DNA from 2 places in the Pseudomonas sp. NFX1 genome. Region 1 is predicted to be linked to the other one. Evidence: riboswitches for the same ligand, from Rfam matches in the RefSeq annotation. Region 1 holds a riboswitch; the other holds the start of a gene.
What was found. A riboswitch is a leader RNA that binds a small molecule or an ion and turns the genes downstream of it on or off. The one in region 1 is predicted to bind thiamine pyrophosphate.
Positions count from the first base shown of each region.

Region 2: linked by a shared signal. The riboswitch ahead of thiC (phosphomethylpyrimidine synthase ThiC) and the one ahead of DJ563_RS06380 (TenA family protein) in region 1 are both predicted to bind thiamine pyrophosphate.

Region 1 is NZ_CP169366.1:1,490,382-1,495,412, forward strand. Features, by position in the region: gene DJ563_RS06375 (Ig-like domain-containing protein) at 1-2,262, opposite strand, end outside; TPP riboswitch at 2,572-2,687, shown strand; gene DJ563_RS06380 (TenA family protein) at 2,767-3,414, shown strand; gene tenA (thiaminase II) at 3,417-4,076, shown strand; gene DJ563_RS06390 (MFS transporter) at 4,212-5,031, opposite strand, start outside.
Region 2 is NZ_CP169366.1:5,205,384-5,210,414, reverse strand. Features, by position in the region: gene DJ563_RS23380 (RsiV family protein) at 1-251, shown strand, start outside; gene cytX (putative hydroxymethylpyrimidine transporter CytX) at 220-1,503, opposite strand; gene thiC (phosphomethylpyrimidine synthase ThiC) at 1,680-3,560, opposite strand; TPP riboswitch at 3,717-3,822, opposite strand; gene DJ563_RS23365 (TolC family outer membrane protein) at 3,983-5,031, shown strand, end outside.

The sequences.
Region 1 (5,031 bases):
CATGCTGTAGCCGAAGCCGCCGTCTGTCTTGATGGTCCAAGGTGCAGTATCGGTACCGTCGGAGCGGCCAAAGAGGAACTCGCGGTGGCGGGCGTCCTTGAGCTTGGCCTGGTCGGCTGCGGAATTACGGTCGAGGGTCAACGGGATCATTTTCAGGCCTGCAGCCTTGCCCGGCTTGGCCGGTTCATAGGCGACCGGGTCCATGCTCAGGTCCTGGCCACTGTAGGGCTGTACCAGCAACTGCAGGAACTTGCCCACCACCGGGTCGCCTTTGTCCCATTGCGGGCCCTTGCTGGTCTGCTTGATAACGGCCTTGTATTTCTCCGACAGCACGTCCGCCAGCGCAATGGCCATGTTCGGGCCCTTGCCGGACTGGTGCTCCATCAGGTTGATGAAGTACAGCTTGTCGCCGGCCTTGATGCCGTTTTTGGCGAAGTTGATGATGATGTCGTAACGCTCGGCGATACCTTGCACCGGCAGGATGCCGTTGTTGTCCTTGAGGTCGCCATCACCGTTGAGGTCCAGGGTGCCGTCGAACGGCACGGCGTGTTCCATGATGTTGCCGTCGTTGGCGATCATGTGGAACGGCACGCGGGCATACGACAGGTTGGAACCGGTCGGCCCCTTGAATTCGCCGCTGGTGCCGGCGATTTCACGCACCACAGCGAACTTGAAGTAGCGCGAAACCGAGCCGTTGAGCAGGCGGAAACGGTAGCTGCGCGCCCGCACTTTCAGCTTTGGCTGGTACTGCCAGTTGACCAGGATCTGGTCGCCGAGAAAGCCGTCGGTGTTGAACGGGTTGAACCACAACTGGCCATTGGCATCCCAGGCCTTGTCGGCGATCACCAGGTTGACGTCGTAGTCGCGGTTGCCCCACGGCATGCCGGCCCCACTGGGCAAGCGCAGGTTGACGCCGTCCTGCAGGGCCTCGTTGCCGCGGTCCAGGGCGCTGTAGTAGTTCATCATCGCGGCGTTGCCTTTGTAGACGTTCTGCGCCGTGAAATCCATCATGTGGTCGTGGAACCAGTGGCTACTCATGGTTTCGCGCCAGTCGCCACGAATCTTGATGCTGCCGTTTTCGCAGGTCTTCAGGCCAGGCGACGCATCATTCACAAACAAGGTTTCGCCAGGTGAGCAAGGGAACGCTGCACGCGGGTCCTGGGCACGGGTATTGATCGTGTCGTAGCCAGCCAACTGGACCGGCCAACGGTAGTCGTAGTACTGGCCGGGGAAAAAGTAGGCATTGGCAAAGCCATCGCTCTCGGCCGGTGAGTGGCCGTTATGCTCGTGGGTCGAGAGGGTGTGCAGGCCAAAGCCACCGTTGGCCGAAGGGTCGATCGGCAGGGCGTTGTAGTGGCGCATCAGGATTGACTGGCCATACCGCACCATCAGCAGCTTGGGCGGGAAGGTGCCATCGAACGACCACAGCGATTTGTGGTTCTGCAGGGGCATGCTTGGGTGAAAACGGGTGTCGATGCCTTTGGTGGTGCCCAGCGTGGTAGGGATGTCCGAAGTCTGGTAGTACAGCCCGCCCGGCGCGAACTCGCCGACCGCATAGTTGTGCAGTTGCTTGCGGTCACGCAGCCCGAGGTTGATGCGTGCACCGGCCTGGGCGGTTTTGAATGCAGCCTGGGGGTAGAACTCGTTCCAGCGCTGATGGGACCAGCCTTTTCCTGGTGGCCGGCCTTCAGCCGGCGAGCCGACCGGTTGGCGGTTGAGGAACATTTCGATCTGCGCCTTCCACGGGTTGCGGTCGAGCACGTTGGCGTATTGGGTCGGGAAAGGGTACAGGCCAGGTTGTTTTAGAAACGCCTCCAGCGCCGTGCCGCTGGGGCCGCTGCGGGCGACGATGTTGGGGTCTTGCGCAGGCGCGGCGCCGAGGGTCGGCACCGGGAACGTCAGGCTAGGTACCGGGATGCTTGGGTCGAGCTTCTCGGGGCCGAACTCTTCGAACAGCAGCAGTTGCTGGGTGAACGGCTGCGCACCGAACAGCGGGCTCGGTTTACCGTTGGTGGGGTATTTTTCGGAGGTTTGCAGGGCGGGCGGCAGCACGTTGTCCTTGCGCACGGTGGTGCGGTCGCCGTAGGCACCGTCGGTAAGTTCCAGTGAGCCTTCGTTGGCATCCGGCAGGGTATACAGGTTGAGCAGCGCCGGGTTCGGGTTGGCCGGCTGATTGGTGTAGGCCGAGGGGTCGGTCGGCGGGGGCTGGCTGACGTCATCAAGGGAGGAGGCCATGGCCGGGATCAGCCCGAGGCTGAACATCAATGCAGTGACGGAAGACAATTTGAATGCATGCCTTGTGGGTTGGGTCTTGGCCGATGTTTTCATTGCCTTGTGCCTCGCTCGCGGCTCTATGGCTTGGAGCCATCAATGGCGTTTTGCCTGGTTAATGGACCTGAGCAACGGCTGTGCCAACTGATAATTAAGTAATGCTTTGTTAAACAAAACCTTGCAAGACCTGAATGAGGTGCGGTAGGAGGCGTCAAAAAACGGGTGTAAGTACCCACAAACGGGTCATGCATCACCCACTGTTTGGGTAGTGACAGCACCTTCGTACCTGCTGTATACCTGTGCGCCACCAAGGGGAGCCCCGGCAACGGGCTGAGAAACCGCTGAATGCTTTAGCGCGGTGACCCTTCGAACCTGATCCGGATCATGCCGGCGAAGGGATGGGACTTGCGACCTGCCTTTTTGCCGGCCTCACTGCGAGGCCAGTCCATGCCAGCTGCAACGGTCTCGCTGTCACCCCCTGCAGAGGACAGCATCATGACCGAACGTTTCACGCAAACCCTGCGCCGCCAAAGCGAGCCGACCTGGTCGGCGGCCATCGGGCACCGTTTCGTTACCCAATTGTGCGACGGCAGCCTGCCGGACCCGATCATGGTCCGCTACCTGGTGCAGGATCATCGTTTTCTCGACAGCTTCCTGACCCTGCTCGGCGCAGCCATCGCGACCGCCGACACCTTCGAGGCGCGCCTGCGCTTCGGCCAGTTCGCCGGGATGATTTCGAGTGATGAAAACACGTATTTCCTGCGTGCCTTCGAGGCGCTGGACGTAAGCCCGGCACAGCGCGTAGAAGCCGAGGACACTGCCCCAACTGCAGGTTTCAAGGCCATCATGCGCGAAGCAGCGGCCACCCGTTCGTATGCCGCCGCGCTGGCTGTGCTGAACGTTGCCGAAGGCTTGTACCTGGACTGGGCGATCAAAGCCCCCAAGCCCTTGCCCGAGCACTTCGTGCATGCCGAATGGATCACCCTGCACGACAACCCGGCGTTCCAGGCCTTCGTCGCCTTCCTGCAAGCCGAACTGGACCGCGTGGGGCCGCAGGAGGCTGAGCTGAGCACCGACTTCTACCTGCGTACCGTGGCCCTGGAACTGGCCTTCTTCGATGCCGTGTATGAGGGGGAGGCGTGAGCATGGATATTTTCGATCGCCTCAAAGCCGCCCGTGCCGACCAATGGAATCGCTATGTCGATCACGATTTCGTGCGGCAGATGGGCGAAGGCACGCTGAGCGAGTCTGCGTTTCGGACTTACCTGGTGCAGGACTACCTGTTCCTGATCCAGTTCGCCCGCGCCTGGGCGCTGGCCGCCTACAAAAGCCGCTTGCCGGCTGACATTCGTGCCGCCCAGGCAGGCCTGGCGGCGATTCTCGACGAAACCGAACTGCACCTGCGCCTGTGCGCTCGCTGGGGGCTGACCGAGGCCGATATCCAGGCTGCGCCGGAGCATCAGGCCACGGTGGCCTATACCCGCTACGTGCTCGATTGCGGCGCTGCGGGCGATCTGCTTGAACTGCATGTGGCGTTGGCCCCCTGTGTCATCGGCTATGCCGAAATCGGGCGCACGTTGGCGCAGCGTATTGGCGACCTGAGCCAGCACCCTTATCGTGAATGGATTGGTGAGTACGCCGGGGAGGGCTATCAGGCCGTGGCGGCCAATGCGCGCAAGCACCTGGATGAACTGGCGGCGCGCAGTATGACCGAGCAACGGTTCGTCGAGCTGGCAGGCATCTTCGGCCAGGCGTCGAGCCTTGAAGCCGACTTCTGGCAGATGGGGCTCGATGGCGCTGCCTAGCAGACTGCCCCCGTAAGCTGCGTATCCTGTGGGAGCGGGCTTGGCCCGCGAATGGGGAACACGGTGCATGGCACCGGCTTCGCCGGTGTTCGCGGGGCAAGCCCGCTCCCACAGCCCCCCACTACCGCAATTGAATCAATGGCCCCCCTTCATACGACGGGCCACCAGGTAAATCCCCAAACCGACCAATGCCGTAGCCGCACCGATGTAACCCGTACTGGTCCAGCCCAGCCCCGCAGTGATGGCCATGCCACCCAACCACGGCCCAAGCGCGTTGGCCAGGTTGAACGCCGCATGATTCGAAGCCGCCGCCAGGCTTGGCGCTTCATGGGCAATATCCATCAGGCGAATCTGCAACGGCGCGGCCAGGGCAATCATGGTGCCGACCAGGGCGACGCCCAGCAGCAGCGTCCAAAGCGATTGTGCCGCAAAGGTGAAAAATAGCAGCACAGCAATCGACCAGACCAACACCAGGCCCACGGCGCGGAACTGCAGGCGATCGAACAGTTTGCCACCGGCGATGTTGCCAATGATGCCACCCGCGCCAAAGGCGGCCAGGCCAAAGGGGATCCACTGCGGCGACACCTGGGTCACGTGCAGCATGGTCGGTGCCAGGTAGCTGAACACACAGAACATGCCGGCAAACCCGATCGAGGCAATGGCCAGTGCCATCCACACCTGGGGCAGGGCGAACGCCTGCAGTTCCTTGCGGGGGTCGCTGCGCACTTCATCGTGCGGTTGCGGCACGAAGCGCCAGACCAGGGCGATGGTGCACAGGGCAATCAGCCCGACCAACACAAACGCAGAGCGCCAGCCAAAGTACTGCCCCAGGAAGGTCGCAACCGGGTTGCCCAGCAGCATGGCCAACGTCAGGCCCATCATCACCCGCGCGACAGCGCCCGCCCGCTGGTTGTTTGCCACCATGCTCGATGCCACCACCGCCGCAATGCCGAAG
Region 2 (5,031 bases), 2.3 Mb from region 1:
CCTTCTGGAAAACCGTCGAAGAGTCGCACCGCGCGTGGATGATCAGCGTGGGCATGGACAAGGACGCCGAATTCATCAAGACCTGGCCCTTCAAGAAGTCGCCGCACGTCGCCCTGACGTACGGCGCGGTGGTGGTCAAGTATGAGGTCTATGCCATCGCGCCCTACTCCATGGGCCATGTAGAGCTGAAGATCCCCTACCCGCGCCTGAACGGCGTGATCAAGCCTGAGCTGTTTCCCGGCCGCGGCTGAAGCTCAGTAGCGCATGCAGCACACCTGCCAGCACCAGCGCTGGCAGGGTCGCACCCAGGTCCGGCGCTTGCGCGGCGATCAGATGATAAGCCGCCACCCCCACGGCCCAGGCCAGCAACGCCTGCCAGTGCAAGCCATCGATCTGCGCCGGCAAACGGCGGCGGCGGATCACGTAGTGGTCCATCAGCACCACGCCGAACAACGGTGCGAACACCGAACCGATCAGCAGCAGGAAGTTTTCGTACTGGGCCAGCGGCGCCAGCAGGGCGATCAGGGTGCACAGCACGCCGATGGCCAGCGCCAGATGCTCGACCTTCAGTGGCAGAAGTACACCGGTTGAAACCGCTGCCGAATGGATATCGGCGAAGGCCTTTTCCGACTCATCCAGCAGAATGAGCAGCAGCGCAATACCCATGCCGGCGCCAGCCAGGGCCAGCAGCAGGGCATTGACTTCGCCGCTGGCGGCAAAGGCCAGGGTGTAGGCCACGCCCAAGCTCATCAGCCAGGTGTTGCCGATAAAGTACCCAACTACCGTGCCGCCGAACACATGCTTGCCATTGCGGGCGAAGCGCGAGTAGTCGGCGATCAACGGCAACCAGGACAGCGGCATGGCGATGACGATGTCAAAACCCACCGCCAGCGACATCGAGCCATCCCCGGCGCGGCTCCACAGCTCAGCCAAGTCGGCCTTGGCAAACAGGTTCCAGGTCAGCCACACGCAAGCGCCCATCAACAACCAGATGCCCCAGGCGCGCAGCACCTTGCGCACGAAGGCCAGTGGCCCGCTGACTGCCAACACAGTGGCCAGCGCACCGAAGCACAGTGTCCACAGCACCGGGCTGTTCCAGGCACTGTCTTCACCGAAGGCCCGCGCGCCCAGCAGGCTGGCGGCATCGCGCATGACGATGATCTCGAAGGCGCCCCAACCGACCAGTTGCAGCAGGTTGAGCAGTGCCGGCAAACGCGCGCCATGGCTGCCCAGGCTCAGGCGCAGGGTGCCCATGGCGGACAGGCCGGTGTCGCTGCCGATAACCCCGGCAGCCCCCAGCAACAGCACACCCACACCAGTGCCCAGCGCGATGGCCAGTACCGCGCCGGCGAGGCCCAGGCCTGGCGCCAGCATGGCGCCGACCTGCAGCACCATCAGGCCGATACCGAGGGAGAACCACAGCGCGAACAGGTCGCGTGCGCCGAAGATGCGTTGCTGGGTGGGGACCGGGTGGTCGGGAGAGAATTGGCTGGGGGTGGTCATGCTTGCAGACACTCGGCATTAAAGGTGGTTGAACACGGTCGCTGTAGGAGCGGCCTTGCGTCGCGAAAGGGGCGCGAAGCGGCCCCCCGGTTTCAGCTTCGCCGCTGATAGTGCCGGGGCCGCTTCGCGACCCTTTTCGCGACGCAAGGCCGCTCCTACAGAGGGCAGTTTTGCAGTCAGACTTTTTTGTACAGCTGGCTGCCTTCCTGGCGGAACCGCTCGGCCTGCTCACGCATGCCATCTGCAACCGTCACGTCCACGGTTTCGATCTTGGCGGCGTATTCACGCACTTCCTGGGTGATCTTCATCGAGCAGAACTTCGGCCCGCACATCGAACAGAAGTGCGCGACCTTGGCCGACTCCTTGGGCAGGGTCTCGTCGTGGTACGCGCGGGCAGTGTCCGGGTCCAGGCCAAGGTTGAACTGGTCCTCCCAACGGAATTCGAAACGCGCCTTGGACAAGGCGTTGTCACGAATCTGCGCGCCCGGGTGGCCCTTGGCAAGGTCGGCGGCATGGGCGGCGATCTTGTAGGTGATGATGCCGGTCTTGACGTCGTCCTTGTTCGGCAGGCCCAGGTGCTCCTTGGGCGTCACGTAGCAGAGCATGGCGCAACCGAACCAGCCGATCATCGCCGCGCCGATACCCGAAGTGATGTGGTCGTAACCCGGCGCAATGTCAGTGGTCAGCGGGCCGAGGGTGTAGAACGGCGCCTCGTCGCAGCATTCCAGCTGCTTGTCCATGTTCTCCTTGATCAACTGCATCGGCACGTGGCCTGGGCCTTCGATCATGCACTGCACGTCATGCTTCCAGGCGATCTTGGTCAGTTCGCCAAGGGTTTCCAGCTCACCGAACTGTGCAGCGTCGTTGGCGTCGGCGATCGAGCCCGGGCGCAGGCCGTCGCCCAGCGAGAAGCTGACGTCGTAGGCCTTCATGATTTCGCAGATTTCGTTGAAGTGGGTGTACAGGAAGTTTTCCTGGTGATGCGCCAGGCACCACTTGGCCATGATCGAGCCACCCCGGCTGACGATGCCGGTGACACGCTTGGCGGTCAGCGGCACATAACGCAGCAGCACGCCAGCATGGATGGTGAAGTAGTCCACGCCCTGCTCGGCCTGCTCGATCAGGGTGTCGCGGAACAGCTCCCAGGTCAGGTCTTCGGCGACGCCGCCGACTTTCTCCAGGGCTTGGTAGATCGGCACGGTACCGATCGGCACCGGCGAGTTACGGATGATCCACTCGCGGGTTTCGTGAATGTGCTTGCCGGTGGACAGGTCCATGACCGTGTCCGAGCCCCAGCGAATGCCCCAGGTCAACTTGGCCACTTCTTCCTCGATCGAGGAGCCCAGCGCACTGTTGCCGATGTTGCCGTTGATCTTCACCAGGAAGTTGCGGCCGATGATCATCGGCTCCAGCTCGGTGTGGTTGATGTTGGCCGGGATGATCGCGCGGCCGCGGGCGATTTCTTCGCGGACGAATTCGGGGGTGATTTCTTTCGGGATGTTGGCGCCGAAGCTGTGGCCGGCGTGCTGCTGGTCGAGCAGGCCGGCAGCACGGGCTTCCTGCAGCTTCATGTTCTCGCGGATGGCCACGTATTCCATCTCGGCGGTGATGATGCCCTGGCGGGCGTAGTGCATCTGCGAGACGTTGACGCCAGCCTTGGCGCGGCGCGGGTTGCGCACGTGGTTGAAGCGCAGCTTGGCCAGCTCTGCATCGTTCAGGCGCTGTTGGCCGAAGTTCGAGGTCAGGCCGCCCAGCCGCTCGGTGTCGCCGCGGGCGTCGATCCAGGCCGAACGGACGTCGGCCAGGCCCTTGCGCACGTCGATGATGACGTTGGGGTCGGTGTACGGGCCGGAAGTGTCATAGACCAGCACCGGGGCATTGGTTTCGCCGCCGAAGTCGGTCGGGGTGTCGTGCAGGCTGATTTCGCGCATGGGCACGCGGATGTCCGGGCGAGAGCCCTCGACATAGACCTTGCGCGAACGGGGGAACGGTTGCACGGACTGCTGATCGACTTGTGCCGACTCGCTGAGGTTGATCGTTTTTTCTTGTTTGCTCATCACGGGCTCTCCAGACAGCTTCCTAGCGGATGGAATGTCGGGGAGAACCTGAAAGACGCGGACGCACCCAGAGATGGATGCAGTGCCGGACATGGGGGTGCCTTGCGCTTTTTACAGCGGCGACAATCCCGGACCTGGCACAAGAGGCTCATCGGGAAAGCGAGCAATCTTGTTCCCTACGCAGGCGCTAACCTGATCAGGTTCAACGGGATCCGGAACTTCCGATCTCAGCCTTTGCAACAAGGCACCCCGACAAGAACATGCGCAGTCTAGACTGGAGTGGCCGGCAAAGCCAAGCGGGTAAATGCGGGGATGATGAAAGGCGCACTGGGCGATTGTTGCCGGGGGCGCATGGCACTACACTGGCCCATCGCTCGATACTCAACAGTTCAGTAATTAATTTTCGTACAAGGATTGCCTCTATGCTGCGCAAACTCTCACTGGCGATAGCCGTGTCTTGTGCGTCCAACGGAGTGGTCTGGGCAGCGGATGTGCCCATGACGGTGAAGACCGACCTGGTCAGCGTCTACCAGGAGGCGGTCGACAACAACGCCGACCTTGCAGCGGCCCGCGCCGATTATGGCGCCCGCCGCGAGGTGGTACCGCAGGCCCGCGCCGGGCTGCTGCCGAACCTGTCGGCCAGCGCCGAAATGTTGAACACCCGTACCAAGCTCGACGAACCGTCGATGACTTCCAACCGCAGCGGCAACTCCTGGAGTGCGACCCTGGCGCAGCCGGTGTTCCGTGCCGACCGCTGGTTCCAGTTGCAGGCCGCCGAGGCGGTCAACGAGCAGGCAGCGCTTGAGCTGTCTGCCACCGAGCAGAACCTCATTCTGCAGACGGCGCAAAACTATTTTGCGGTGCTGCGCGCCCAGGACAACCTGGCCGCGACCAAGGCTGAAGAATCGGCCTTCAAGCGCCAGCTCGACCAGTCCAACGAGCGTTTCGACGTGGGCCTTTCCGACAAGACCGACGTCTTGCAGTCCCAGGCCAGCTACGACACCGCCCGGGCCAACCGGATCATCGCCGAGCGCCAGGTACAGGATGCCTTCGAAGCCCTGGTAACCCTGACCAACCGCGAATACGCATCGATCCAGGGCGTCGTCCACACCCTGCCGATTCAGGTGCCCACGCCCAACGATGCCAAAGCCTGGGTCGAGACCGCCGGGCGGCAGAACCTCAACCTGCTGGCGACCAACTACGCCGTCAACGCCGCTGAAGAAACCCTGCGCCAGCGCAAGGCCGGCCATGCCCCGACCCTGGATGCGGTGGCCAAGTACCAGAAGGGTGACAACGACAGCCTCGGCTTCACCAACCCTTCGCAACTGGGCGTGCGTTACAGCGGCGACGTCGAGCAGACCAGCATCGGCCTGCAGCTGAACATTCCGATCTACAGCGGCGGCCTGACCAGTTCGCAAGTGCGCGAGGCCTACCAGCGCCTGAGCCAGAGCGAGCAACAGCGCGAAAGCCT